One region of the Paraburkholderia sp. RHO2 genome, then DNA from elsewhere that is predicted to be linked to it. Evidence: riboswitches for the same ligand, from Rfam matches in the RefSeq annotation. Region 1 holds a riboswitch; the other holds the start of a gene.
What was found. A riboswitch is a leader RNA that binds a small molecule or an ion and turns the genes downstream of it on or off. The one in region 1 is predicted to bind S-adenosylmethionine.
Positions count from the first base shown of each region.

Region 1 (7,124 bases):
TTCTGCGCCGGGGTGATCGTCAGCTTGCCGTCGCGGTGGGCGTACTTCGCGACCCGACGGCCGTTCACCGACAGCTTCGACACCTGCATCGTCTGCGCGAGATCCAGCGAGAAGCGGGGGCGGACGTCGGTGGTCGTCGCGGTGATCGACGCCTTGCCGGCCAAGCGGTTGCTGTGCACCTTGTAGGTGAGATCCAACTCGTACCGGGACACGCGGTAGCCGCGATTGCCGTTCTGCGGCAGGTACGGGTCCAGCGGTCCTTCGGAGACCTTGCCGGGCTTCATCGGGTGCCCTCGTCGGCCGTCGAATCCGCCGACGGCGCTGGATCGTTCCACGGCGAGATCGGATTGCCCTGCCAGCGTGTGGACGGCGGGACGACGTCGCCGCGCATGACGAGCGACGCGGGGCCGACGGTGGCGCCGTCGCCGAGTCCGGCGGCGGGCAGCGCGACGCAGTGCGGGCCGAGGGTGGCGCCCGCGCCCAACGTGACGGTGTCCATGGACATGATCCGATCATGGAACAGGTGGGTCTGCACGACGCACCCCCGCTCGACGGTGGCGCCGTCGCCGAGCGTCACCAGGTCGGCCTCGGGCAGCCAGTACGTCTCGCACCACACCCCGCGGCCGATGGTCGCCCCGAGGCCGCGTAGCCACACGTTCATCACCGCCGTGCCGTTGGCGGCGCGTGCGAACCACGGCGCCGCGACGGTCTCGACGAACGCGTCGGCCACCTCGTTTCGCCACACGAACGAACTCCACAGCGGGTGCTCGACGGTGCCGATCCGGCCGACGACGAGCCACTTCGCGGCCACCGACACGGCGCCCGCGACGGCGCCCGCGAGCATCAGGACCACGCCGCCGCCGAGCGCCGCGAGCCCGAAGCCGCCGACCGAGACCAGCCACGCGAGCGTGAACAGCACGCCGAGACCGATGCCGAACGTGACTGCGACCGGGATCAGCCGGCAGGTCTCGACGATCGCGCGGGCGATCTTCAGGCGCAGCGGCGGATCGAAGGTGCGGGCGGTGTCGGACTCCGTCGCCGCCCGGCGCAGCCGCACGGGCGGGCTGCCCAGCCACGACGATCCCGACTTCGCCTTGCTCGGGGCCGCCGACAGCACCGCGACGAGGCCGTTCTTGGGGACGCGCCGGCCGGGCCCGGCCATCCCGGAGTTCCCGAGGAACGCGCGCTTGCCGACCTTGGCCGGCTCGATGCGCATCCAGCCGCCGCCGAGTTCGTAGCTCGCGACCATGGTGTCGTCGGCGAGGAACGCGCCGTCGGCGACGGTCGTGAACTTGGGCAGCACCAGGGCCGTCGAGATCTCGGTGTTGCGCCCCACCTTGGCGCCGAGCAGTTTCAGCCAGAGCGGCGTCAGGAGGCTCGCGTACAGCGGGAACAGGAACGTGCGGGCCGAGTCCATGAGCCGCTCGGTGGCCCACGCCTGCCAGCCGACGCGGCTGCGCACCGGGTGGTAGCCCTCGGTGAGCCCGATCGACAGCAGTCGCACGGCGATCACCGTCAGGGCGGCGAACACGAACAGGCTCAGCAGAGTCGCGACCGGCAGGATCGCCAGCGCTCGCCAGAACGCGTCGCCGAGGTCGGCGGCGCCGCGAACCCGCCACCCGATCAGGATCAGGCCCGCGGCCAGGCCGAAGATCGGCATGCCCGCGAGCACGACGGAGGTGACGCCGTAGATGGGCACCCAGCGGGTGGCCCGCCGCGGCGCGTGATCGGGCCACGGGTGCGTCGCCTTGCCGACCTTGACGGCCGGCGAGCCGGCCCAGTGCTGCCCGGCCTTGACCTTCCCGAACACCGCCGACCCCGGCGCGACCTCGGCACCGCGGCCGATGCGGGCGCCGGGCAGCAGCGTCGAGCGGGCACCGACGGCGGCACCGGCCCCGATCCGGATCTCACCGATGTGCACGACGTCGCCGTCGATCCAGTGGCCGGACAGGTCCACCTCGGGCTCGACGGAGCAGCCGTCGCCGAGCACGAGCATGCCGGTGACCGGGGGCAGGGTGTGCAGGTCGACACCGCGGCCCACCCGCGCACCGAGGGCACGGGCGAAGTACAGCATCCACGGCGCGCCGGACAGGTTGTCGGCACCGCTGGCCTCGACCAGTCGCAGGGCGGTCCACAGCCGCAGGTGCTCGGGTCCACCACGCCGGTAGGTGCCCGGTTTCAGTCCGCGCAGCAGCAGGCGGGCCCCGGCGACCGCGATCGTCATGCGGCCGAGCGGGGTGATGAACAGGACGAACGCGAGCGTCACCCACCACCAGGACAGCGTCGGCGCCCAGTCGACGTCGAACCAGGCCAGGACGTTGCCGGCGATCGCCAGCCAGGTCACCCACTGCAGGCCGGTGAGCGTCATGAGCGGCACGGTGGCCGCGATCTGCGCGGCCTGCGCGCGTCGGGGCATGGGCTCGACGTGCCGGGGCGCGACCGTCTCGGCTGGCGACAGTTCGTCGAGGAAGTCGGCGAGCGACCCGAGGCGGGGGTGGTCGTACAACTGCGCGACGGTCACCTCCGGGAAGCGTGCGCGTAGGGCCGTCACCAACTGGGCTGCGGACAACGAGCCACCGCCCAGTTCGAAGAAGTCGTCGTCGGTTCCGGTGATGCTCGCGCCGAGGGTCGACGCCCACAGCCCGGCGACCCACGCGGCTGTCCCGTCGAGGCCGAGGGCTTCCGCCGGATCGCTGTCGGCGCCGGGCAGCGGCCACGGCAGCGCGTTCCGGTCGACCTTGCCGGACGTGCGGGTGGGCAGCTCGTCGACCAGCGCGAGCCGGGGCACCAGCGCGGCGGGCAGGTGCTCGGCCAGCAGGTCGCGGGCGGCCTTGAGGTCGAAGTGCGGATCGGTGCTGGCGAGGTAGCCGACGAGGATCGACGTGCCCGACGCGGTCTTGCGGACCGCGGCCGCCGCACCGCTCACCCCGGGGAGATTCTGCAGCGCGTTGTCGACCTCGCCGAGTTCGATGCGGCGTCCGCCCAGCTTGACCTGGTCGTCGGCGCGACCCTGGAAGAGCAGGCCGGCGGTGTCGAGGCGGACCAGGTCGCCGCTGCGGTAGGCGCGGTCCCAGCCGAGCGTGGGCATCGGCGCATACTTCTCGGCGTCCTTCGCCGGATCGAGATATCGGGCGAGCCCGACGCCGCCGATGACGAGTTCGCCGACCTCGCCGTCGGCCACCGGCTCCCCGGACGCGTCGACCACCGCGAGATCCCAGCCGTCGAGCGGCAGGCCGATCCGCACCGGGCCGGTGCCGTCCATCAGCGCGCCGCACGCGACGACGGTGGCCTCGGTGGGCCCGTACGTGTTCCACACCTCGCGGCCGGGGACGGCGAGTCGCTCGGCGAGGTCCGGCGGGCAGGCCTCGCCGCCGAAGATCAACAGCCGCACCGCCTCGAGTGCCTCGGCGGGCCACAGAGCCGCGAGCGTCGGGACGGTGGAGACGACGGTGACGTCGCGGGAGACCAGCCACGGCCCCAGGTCCATTCCGCTGCGCACCAGCGATCGGGGCGCGGGGACCAGCGCGGCGCCGTGCCGCCACGCGAGCCACATCTCCTCACACGACGCGTCGAACGCCACCGACAGCCCTGCCAGCACCCGATCCTCGGGCCCGATGGGGTTGTCCTGCAGGAACATCCGGGCCTCGGCGTCGACGAACGCGGCTGCGTTGCGGTGCGTGACCGCGACACCCTTCGGGGTGCCGGTGGAACCCGACGTGAAGATGATCCAGGCGTCGTCGTCGGGCGTCGGCCGGCGGACGTCGGGTGCGGTGGTGCGCCGCGGCGCCGTGCCGGGCTGGACGCCGTCGGCGGTGAGGATCGCCGCCACCTGAGCCTCCCCGAAGACCAGTTCGGCGCGCTCGTCGGGGTCGTCGGCGTCGACCGGCACGTACGCCGCGCCGGCCGCGAGCACCGACAGGATAGCGATGTACAGATCGCGCGTGCCCGACGGCATGCGCACCCCGACCCGGTCGCCGGCGCCCACCCCGGCGTCGGCGAGCCAACGGGCACCGGTCGCGATCTCGCCGAGCAGTTCGCGATAGGTGAGGGTCGCCGTGCCGTCGTCGATCGCCGGCGCATCCGGATAGGCCGCAGCGGTGGCCTCGAGGATGTCGACGAGCGTGCGGGGTGCGGGCGCCAGGGACGACCTGAGGAACTGGGCCGGTACCCGTTCCATCAGGTCGTGAGCCTGCTGATCCGTCTGGTCTGTTGCTGACTGGGCAGACAATCCGGGCTGTCCCTCTCTGTGCCTGGTCGGACGGGCACCTGGTTCTCTCACGGCAAGGTGTCCGGTGGATGAACACCCCGCCGCCGCGCACCCGCCCGTCAGGCTCTCGGTTCTTTCCGACGATTCTCCCCCGGATGTGTCGAAATCCGCGCCCCGGCACGTCGTGTTCCCGAAAGCCGGGGTGACCGGCCCCGAGCCGATTCCCGGCACCGACGAGCTCGCGCTGGTGACGGCCCGTTCGCGGAGCCGGCCGAGGAGGGGCATCGCAGAGCGCCTCTCGCCGCTCGGACCTCCAGTACGGTGACCTGCCGTCCGGCGGCTCGTCTCCCCGAGCCCGAACGAACGGAGAGTTGGTCGTGGAACGGTGACGAATGTCGTTGTGCAGGAATGTCGCAACGCGGTCGACGTGGCTGCCCGAGTGCTGACTGAGGCCGGTGCGCCGTGGGTCGTCAACATCGTCTCGTCGATGGTGATCGGTATCTCGGTCGGGGCGCCGGCCTGGGGCGTGTTCCGCTGATCGGCTGGTCCCGGGTGCACCTCGGGGACCACACGAGGGGTCAGGTGGTTGTCGGTGCGCTCACCGGGGTGGTCGCCGCCGGCCTGACCTACGTCCTGATCGCTAGCGCAGATCGCGAGTGCGCATTAATCATGTTGTGGTAGTGAAGTTTTCGAATCGACTTCAACGGTGCGAGTGAAGCTCGACGGGGGTCGGACCGTCGTGCGATGTTGGACGTCGGTCCGACTTGCCCGGATTCCGCGAGTGTGACGGCCATCTCATCGAAGAGTCCGCGGGTGCGGGTTGACACCACGCGAATCGCTCTGCCATTCTCGTTGCCAGGTCACGAGTACCAGCGTCAAGCCCCGGCTAGCTGGTCGGCAACCCTCCAACCGCGGTGGGGTGCTCCGGGTGACGACCAGGTCATGGTCCACAAGGACATGGCAAGCGCGGACTCCGATGGCGTCAACTCTCATCGCTGACGAGTCCCAGGACTCGAAGGATGTTGTGATGACCGCTGTACTGGCCTCCGACGCTTGTGCCACCTCTCCGCTCGCCCGTGTGTCGGGCTGTGACTTGCAGGTTCCGCTCGTCGGGGGTGGAACCTGCACCTACGCGAACTTCGACTACGCGGCCAGTGCGCCCGCATTGTCGCAGGTCACCGATCGGGTTCAGGAGCTGCTGCCGTTCTACGCCAGCGTGCACCGCGGCGCCGGCTACGCCTCCCGGGTGAGCACCGAGGCCTACGAGAACGCCCGAGGATCCGTCGAGCGTTTCGTCGGCGCCGACACCGACCAGGTTGTGGTCTTCACCCGCAACACCACCGACTCGCTCAACCTCCTCGCGAACTGCGTCCCCGGTGACGTCGTGGTGCTCGACATCGAGCACCACGCAAACCTGTTGCCGTGGAAGAACTCCCGGATCGTCGAGGCCGCCGACACCGTCGCCGAGACCATCCGCCGTATCGTCGCCGAGCTGTGCGCCAAGCCCGCCGCGCTGCTGGCGATCACCGGAGCCTCCAATGTCACCGGTGAGGTCCTGCCGATCGCCGAGCTGGTCGAGGTCGCCCACCGTTGCGGCGCCCGCGTCCTCATCGACGGCGCGCAGCTCACCCCGCACCGCCGGGTGAACCTCGCCGAGACGGGCATCGACTACCTCGCCTTCTCCGGGCACAAGCTGTACGCGCCCTTCGGCGCCGGCGTGCTGGTGGGCCGCCGCGACTGGCTCGACGAGGCCGAGCCCTACCTTGCCGGCGGCGGCGCCGTGCGTGAGGTGAAGCTCGACGAGACCTGCTGGGCGCCCGCCCCCGCCCGCCACGAGGCCGGCAGCCCCAATGTCCTCGGTGTCGCCGCCCTCGCCGCAGCCTGTGATGCTTTGTCCGAGTTGGACTTCGAGAAGGTCGTCGAGCACGAGCGCGTCCTGTCCACCCGTCTCGCGGAGGGCCTCGCCGAGATCGACGGCGTGCAGCTGCTGCGTCTGTGGTCGGACGCCCCCGACAGCGTCGGCATCGTGACCTTCGCGATCGACGGATTCGAGCCTGGGGAGATCGCCGCGTACCTGTCGGCCGAGCACGGGATCGGCGTGCGCGACGGCCGCTTCTGCGCCCACCCCATCCTGAACCGCATCGGCTACGGCGACGGTGCCGTCCGCGCGAGCCTCGGTCTGGGCACCGCCGCCGGCGACGTGGAGCGTCTCATCGCGGCCGTCCGCCAGCTCGTCGCCGGCGAGGCCACCTGGAACTACGGCAAGACCGACGGCCTGTGGAACCCGGTTCCCGAGACCCGCGGATTCTCGACCCAGACCGCCGGCGCCTCCGAGTGCGTGTAACCGTCTCGGAATCAGTGTGATTCGAACTGTGGTGGGGGAGAGAATCGGGGGATAGCGTGTCGAGTATGGAGTCGACGTACGTGGGCAGTCAGTGGTCCCGCCGCCATGTCGACCTGTGCCGCACCTCCTCGGGCATGTGTACGCGCTGACGCCCCGCGCCGTCCACCACCTGTCTTCTCCCGAGGAATCGCCATGTCCGAGTCCGTTTTTGCCTCCGTCCACACCACCGCACCGCGCCGTCCGTTGCGCGTGGCCGTCGAACTGACCGGCGCCGGGCACCACCCCGCCGCCGCCCGCGTCGCCGGGAACATCCCGCTCACCGGACCCGACTACTGGGTAGACCTGACCGTCGGTCCCGACACCCTCGACCTCGCCGCCCAGCCGCCGGTCGTCTACCGGGTCCGGGCCGCCGGACTGCGCGAGGCGCAACAGGCCCGCAGCCGGATCCGCGCGCGGGTGGCCGCTGACGGCCGCGACCCCGACACCGTCGCCGTCCTGGTCGACGTCGAAACCCTCGTTTCCGTCGATTCCCGCAGCGCCCGTGCCGAACTCGCACTACTCGACGAAACGCTC
Region 1 covers NZ_CP162617.1:603,578-610,701, forward strand. Annotated here, with positions in the region: gene ABTV10_RS02745 (M1 family metallopeptidase) at 1-335, opposite strand, end outside; gene ABTV10_RS02750 (Pls/PosA family non-ribosomal peptide synthetase) at 281-4,177, opposite strand; gene ABTV10_RS02755 (hypothetical protein) at 4,593-4,745, shown strand; SAM riboswitch class IV at 5,066-5,180, shown strand; gene ABTV10_RS02760 (aminotransferase class V-fold PLP-dependent enzyme) at 5,235-6,551, shown strand; gene ABTV10_RS02765 (putative leader peptide) at 6,617-6,700, shown strand; gene ABTV10_RS02770 (LLM class oxidoreductase) at 6,744-7,124, shown strand, end outside.

Region 2 (7,124 bases), 2.0 Mb from region 1:
ACGTCCTCGAGCTGCTGCGCGAACTCGATCAGCTCCGGGTTGTTGTCCAGCTTGCCGCGGTGCTCGAGGCCCCGGGTCCAGGCGAAGATCGACGCGATCGGGTTCGTCGAGGTCGGCTTGCCCTGCTGGTGCTGACGGTAGTGGCGCGTGACGGTGCCGTGCGCGGCCTCGGCCTCGACCGTGCGGCCGTCCGGGGTCATCAGCACGGAGGTCATCAGGCCCAGCGAGCCGTAGCCCTGCGCAACGGTGTCGGACTGGACGTCACCGTCGTAGTTCTTGCAGGCCCAGACGTAGCCACCCTCCCACTTGAGGGACGAGGCGACCATGTCGTCGATCAGGCGGTGCTCGTAGTGCAGGCCCGCCGCGTCGAACTCGGCCTTGAACTCCTCCTCGTAGATCCGCTGGAACTCGTCCTTGAACATGCCGTCGTAGGCCTTCAGGATCGTGTTCTTCGTGGAGAGGTAGACCGGGTAGTTCTGCTGCAGGCCGTAGGACAGCGAGGCCCGCGCGAAGTCCTGGATGGACTTCTTGTAGTTGTACATACCCATGACCACGCCGCCGTCCTCGGGCAGGCGGCACACCTCGTGCTGGATCGGCTCGGAGCCGTCGTCCGGGGTGTAGGTGATGGTGACGGTGCCGGCGCCGGGAGCCTTGAAGTCGGTGGCGCGGTACTGGTCACCGAACGCGTGACGGCCGACGATGACCGGCTTGGTCCAGCCGGGGACCAGGCGCGGAACGTTCGAGATCAGGATCGGCGCGCGGAAGATGGTGCCGCCCAGGATGTTACGGATGGTGCCGTTCGGGGAACGCCACATCTTCTTCAGGCCGAATTCCTCGACCCGAGCCTCGTCCGGGGTGATCGTGGCGCACTTGACGCCGACGCCGTGCTTCTTGATCGCTTCCGCAGCGTCGATGGTGACCTGGTCGTCGGTGGCATCGCGATGCTCGATCCCCAGGTCGTAGTACTCGAGATCGACATCCAGGTAGGGATGGATCAGCTTGTCTTTGATGAACTGCCAGATGATGCGGGTCATCTCGTCGCCGTCGAGTTCGACGACCTTGCCTTCGACCTTGATCTTGGACATGGGGGCTTCGCGTCCTCCTAGGAAGTTTCCCTGGTTCCGTTCCCTGGGTATCGGGTGCGCGCGGACCACTTTGTGAGTGCGCCCGCCAACGGTTCAGTTATCAAACGTATCCGGTCCGGATCGCCCGCGTCAGGGCCGACCCAAACATGACGAGCGTACTGCTATCCGCACGGAAGGCAACCACTGGGCCGAAATCCGCACACCCTACCGTCCGGTAACCAGACTTCCGCGGAGGGTCGCCGCGACCACGCGGCGACCCTCCGTCACTCGGATCAGCCGAGCTCGCCGACGACGGCCTCGGCGCTGCCGAGCAGCGCGCCGGACGCGGCCAGCTGCACCGCCGCCTCGATCTCCGGGGCCAGGTAGCGGTCCGTGCCGGGCCCCTCGACGTGCTCGCGGAGGGTGTCGCGCACCGCACCGGTCGCCGGGGACGGCTGCAGGGGCGCCCGCAGGTCCAGGCCGCGCGCCGCGGTGAGGGCCTCGATGGCCAGCACCCGGGTGAGTCCGTCGATCGCACGACGCAGCTTGCGCGCCGCCGACCAGCCCATCGACACGTGGTCCTCCTGCATCGCCGACGAAGGAATCGAATCGACGCTCGACGGGGCCGCCAGGCGCTTGAGCTCGGAGACGATCGCCGCCTGCGTGTACTGGGCGATCATGTGCCCGCTGTCGACGCCCGGATCGTCGGCCAGGAACGGCGGCAATCCGTGGTTGCGTGCCTTGTCCAGGAACCGGTCCGTCCGGCGCTCGCTCATGCTCGCCACGTCGGCGACGACGATTGCCAGGAAGTCCAGCACGTACGCCACGGGCGCGCCGTGGAAGTTGCCGTTCGACTCCACGCGACCGTCGAGGGTGACGACCGGGTTGTCGACCGCGCTCGCCAACTCGTACGACGCGACCCGCTCGGCGTGGGCGAGGGTGTCGCGCGCGCCGCCGGCCACCTGCGGTGCGCAGCGCAGCGAGTAGGCGTCCTGGACGACCGTGCAGTCGGGAGTGGCATGGCTGGCGACGATCTCGGAGCCGGCGAGGAGCCGGGTCATGTTCGCGGCCGCCACCGCCTGCCCGGGCTGCGGCCGCAGCGCCTGGAGGTCGGCGGCGAACACCTTGTCCGTGCCCATCAGCCCCTCGACGCTCATCGCCGCGGTGATGTCGGCGAGCGACAGCAGCCGGTGCAGGTCGTGGCAGGCGAGAACCAGCTGGCCCAGCATGCCGTCGGTGCCGTTGATGAGGGCGAGGCCCTCCTTCTCCTCGAGCTCGACCGGCTCGATCCCGGCCGCGGCCAGCGCCTCGGCCGCGGGCATCAGCTCACCGTCTGTGTTCCGCACGGTGCCCTCGCCGATGACGGCGAGCGCCACGTGTGCCAGCGGCGCGAGGTCGCCGGAGCAGCCCAGGCTGCCGTACTCGTGGACTACCGGGGTGATCCCGGACGACAGCAGCGCCGCGTAGACCTGCGCCACCTCCGGGCGAACCCCGGTGCGGCCGGTCGCGAGCGTGGACAGGCGCAGCAGCATCAGCGCTCGAACCACCTCGCGCTCTACCTCCGGACCGGATCCGGCGGCGTGCGAGCGGATCAGGCTGCGCTGCAACTGGGCCCGCAACTCCAGCGGGATGTGCCGGGTGGCCAGCGCACCGAAGCCGGTGGACACTCCGTAGACAGGCTTCGGATCCTCGGCGAGTGCCCGGATGCGGGCCCGGCTCTCACCGATCGCCGACAGCGCGTCCTCGGACAACTGCACCGCCGCGCCGAATCGTGCGACGCGCACCACTTCCTCCGGTGTCACCGCACCGACACCGACAACCACCGGTGCGATCTCGCCCGCTGCCCGGTCCGTGCGCGGGAGGGTGTTCGTGCTCATTGCTTGTACTCCGTTTCGACAGTGAAAAGTAAGAAGGTGTCTTGCTCGAGGTCGTCGGCGGCGTCAGACGGGATCGACGACGATCTCTTCCTCGGGTGCGCGCTCCGGCTCGACCCAGCGGCGGTAGGCCAGGGCGAGCAGCACCAGCCACACCGCGCCCACGACGAGCGCCACCCGGCTGTCGGCGTCGAACGCGAGTAGCGCGATGACAAAGACGAGGAACCCGATCGCGATCAGCTGCCCGTACGGCCAGAACGGCACCGGGAACTTCAGGGCGGCCGCCTCTTCCGCGCTCATCTTCTTCCGCGAGCGGTACTGGGCCAGCAGGATCATCAGCCAGACGAAGATCGTCGCGAAGGTCGCGATCGAGGCGATGACGAGGAAGACCCGGTCCGGCATCGCGTAGTTGAGGAGCACCCCGACCAGGAGCGCGACGACCATGACGACGACCGTCATCCACGGGACTCCGTTGCGGGAGACCCGACGCATCACCGCCGGGGCCTGGCCACGCTGGGCCATCCCGTACATCATGCGACCGGCGCCGAAGATGTCACTGTTGATCGCGGACAGCGCGGCAGTGATCACCACGACGTTGAGGACGGTAGCGGCCGGACCGATGCCGAGCCCCTGGAAGATCTGCACGAAGGGGCTGCCCTCTGCCCCGATGCTCTGCCACGGGGTGATCGCCATGATCACGGCCAGCGTGAGGACATAGAAGACGATGATCCGGATCGGCACCGTGTTGATCGCTCGGGGAATGGTGCGCTCCGGGTCCTCGGCCTCCCCGGCCGTGATGCCGATGATCTCCGTACCACCGAACGCGAACATCACGATCGCGAAGCACCCGAGGAATCCGCCGATCCCGGTCGCGAAGAATCCCCCCTCGTTCCACAGGTTCGACACGCCCTCGCTGGTGTCGTGGAGACCGAAGCCGAACACCAGGACCGCGATACCACCGGCGATCATCGCCACGATCGCCACGATCTTGACGATCGTGAACCAGAACTCCACCTCACCGAAGACCTTCACGCTGAGCATGTTGATCGCGCCGATGAAGAAGATGATCGCCAGCACCCAGATCCACCGTGGCACATCCGGAAACCAGAAGCCCATGTAGACACCGAAGGCTGTGACGTCGGCCAGACAGACCACGATCATCTCGAACGTGTAGGTCCAGCCGGTGGCGAATCCCGCGAGCGGACCGAGGTGCTTGCTCGCGTACTCGCCGAACGAACCCGACACCGGGTTGCTCACCGCCATCTCGCCGAGCGCACGGAGCACGATGTAGATCACCGCGCCACCGATGAGGTACGCCAGCAGGACGGATGGCCCCGCCTTTTGTATCACCTCGGCGGAGCCGTAGAAGAGGCCGGTGCCTATGGCGGAACCGAGGGCGATGAAGCGGATGTGGCGGGCCGTGAGACCTCGGGTCAGCGCCGCGGCGGTATCTTTCACAATCGAACTCCCTGGAAGGTGGGGTTGTCGGCTGGCGCAGCCCGGGATCGACACCCGAGTTTTGTGCGACTTTTGTGTCCTGCGTCACAACCTGCCGGACATGTATAGTCCTGTATATACATCTAAGTCAAGTGGAGTTCGCCACACTCGTTTCGACGCACTTGCCCGCCCTCCTTCCAACCGTGCGGTCGATACCGCTACTATCGGCGGCAGGTCATGAGCGCCAGCGCCAAGCCCCGGCTCGCTGGCCGGCAACCCTCCAACCGCGGTGGGGTGCCCCGGGTGATGACCAGGTTTGCCGACGCAAGTCGGGAAACAAGCGCGGGTCCGCTGGGACGGACCCACTGACCGGGCCATGCCCCACCGGAGGTTCATCATGTGTTGTTGTCCCGAGTAGCCGGTTTCCAGGCGCGCAGACGATGCTGCGCCGACCCCATCTGCAGACTTCACCTCCCGAACCTGGAGTAGAACGACTCATGACCGAAATCACGGATCCCTCGGCCATCTGGAGCTTCGAGACCAAGCAGATCCACGCTGGTCAGCTGCCCGACGGCACCACCAACGCGCGTGCGCTGCCGATCTACCAGACCACGTCGTACACGTTCAACAGCACCGATCATGCGGCCGCGCTGTTCGGCCTGGCCGAGCCGGGCAACATCTACACCCGCATCATGAACCCGACGCAGGACGCCGTCGAGCAGCGGATCGCCGCGCTCGAGGGTGGCGTCGCCGCGCTGCTGCTCGCGTCCGGCCAGGCCGCCGAGACGTTCGCGATCCTCAACCTCGCCGAGGCCGGCGACCACATCGTGTCGAGCCCGCGCCTGTACGGCGGCACGTACAACCTGTTCCACTACTCGCTGCGCAAGCTGGGCATCGAGGTCTCGTTCGTCGAGGATCCCGACGACATCGAGCAGTGGCGTGCCGCGGTCCGCCCGAACACCAAGGCGTTCTACGGCGAGTCGATCTCGAACCCGCGCAACGACGTGCTCGACATCCCGGGCATCTCGAAGGTCGCGCACGAGAACGGCATCCCGCTAATCGTCGACAACACCGTCGCGACGCCTTACCTGATCCGCCCGCTCGAGCACGGCGCCGACATCGTCGTCCACTCGGCCACCAAGTACCTCGGTGGCCACGGCACCGCGGTCGCCGGCGTGATCGTCGACGGCGGCAAGTTCGACTGGACGCAGGGCCGCCACACCAACTTCACGACGGCCGATCCGAGCTACCACGGTGTCGTGTACGCCGACCTCGGCGCCCCGGCGTTCGCGCTGAAGGCCCGCGTGCAGCTGCTGCGCGACCTCGGTGCCGCGATCTCGCCGTTCAACGCGTTCCTCATCTCACAGGGCATCGAGACGCTGAGCCTGCGCATGGAGCGCCACGTCGCCAACGCGAAGGCCGTCGCCGAGTACCTCGAGGCTCGCCCCGACGTGAAGTCCGTGGCGTACGCGGGCCTGGAGTCCTCGCCGTGGCACGAGCGCGGCAAGACGCTGGCACCGCGCGGCACGGGTGCGATCGTCGCGTTCGAGCTGGCCGGCGGCGTCGACGCGGGCAAGAAGTTCGTCAACGCGCTGACGCTGCACAGCCACGTCGCCAACATCGGTGACGTGCGCTCGCTGGTGATCCACCCGGCCTCGACCACGCACTCGCAGCTGACCCCCGAGGAGCAGCTCGCGTCGGGTGTCACGCCCGGTCTGGTGCGCCTCGCCGTCGGTATCGAGGGCATCGACGACATCATCGCCGACCTCGAAGCCGGGTTTGCGGCGGCGGCGTCTTGACCGTCAGTTCGGTTCGCAACGCCCGTCCAGCGGGATTCCCCCCGCCGGACGGGCAGTTGGGCTTTGTCCACCTCGGCTCGATCGAGCTCGAGAGCGGCGCGGTGGTTCCCGACGTCACCCTCGCTGTCCAGCGGTGGGGAGAGCTCTCCCCCAACCTGGACAACGTGGTTCTCGTCGAGCACGCCCTCACCGGCGACTCGCACGTGACCGGCCCGGCCGACGAGGAGCATCCGTCGCCCGGGTGGTGGGACGGCATGGTCGGCCCCGGCGCCCCGATCGACACCGACGAGTGGTGCGTGCTCGCCGTGAACGTGCTCGGCGGCTGCCGCGGCACCACGGGCCCGGGCTCGCTCGCGGCCGACGGTGCACCCTGGGGATCGCGATTCCCGGAGATCTCGATCCGCGACCAGGTGACCGCCGAGGTCGCGCTCGCGGACCTGCTTGGCGTCGAGCGCCTCGCGGCCGTCATCGGCGGGTCGATGGGCGGAATGCGGACACTCGAGTGGATCGTCGGGCATCCCGACCGGGTCGACGCGGCGCTGATCCTCGCGACCGGCGCCCGGGCCACGGCCGACCAGATCGGCACCCAGACCACGCAGATCCAGATCATCAAGAGCGACCCCGACTGGCAGGGCGGCGACTACCACGGCACCGGACGCGTCCCGCGGGGCGGGCTGGGGCTCGCCCGCCGGATCGCGCACCTGACGTACCGCACCGAGAACGAACTGGACTCGCGCTTCGCCAACGACAACCAGGACGGCGAGAACCCTTGGGCCGGCGGCCGTTACGCGGTCCAGAGCTACCTCGACCATCAGGCCGACAAGCTGGTTGCCCGGTTCGACCCGAGCACGTACGTGCTCCTGACCGAGGCGATGAACCGGCACGACGTGGGCCGCGGCCGCGGCGGCGTCGCGGCGGCCCTCGCGTCGACGAACGTCCCGGTGATCGTC
Region 2 covers NZ_CP162617.1:3,980,028-3,987,151, forward strand. Annotated here, with positions in the region: gene ABTV10_RS18580 (NADP-dependent isocitrate dehydrogenase) at 1-1,085, opposite strand, end outside; gene hutH (histidine ammonia-lyase) at 1,358-2,941, opposite strand; gene ABTV10_RS18590 (amino acid permease) at 3,005-4,399, opposite strand; SAM riboswitch class IV at 4,609-4,724, shown strand; gene ABTV10_RS18595 (bifunctional o-acetylhomoserine/o-acetylserine sulfhydrylase) at 4,873-6,174, shown strand; gene metX (homoserine O-acetyltransferase MetX) at 6,171-7,124, shown strand, end outside.
Region 2: it holds a riboswitch for S-adenosylmethionine, as region 1 does, so the genes downstream of both, ABTV10_RS18595 (bifunctional o-acetylhomoserine/o-acetylserine sulfhydrylase) here and ABTV10_RS02760 (aminotransferase class V-fold PLP-dependent enzyme) in region 1, are expected to answer to the same signal.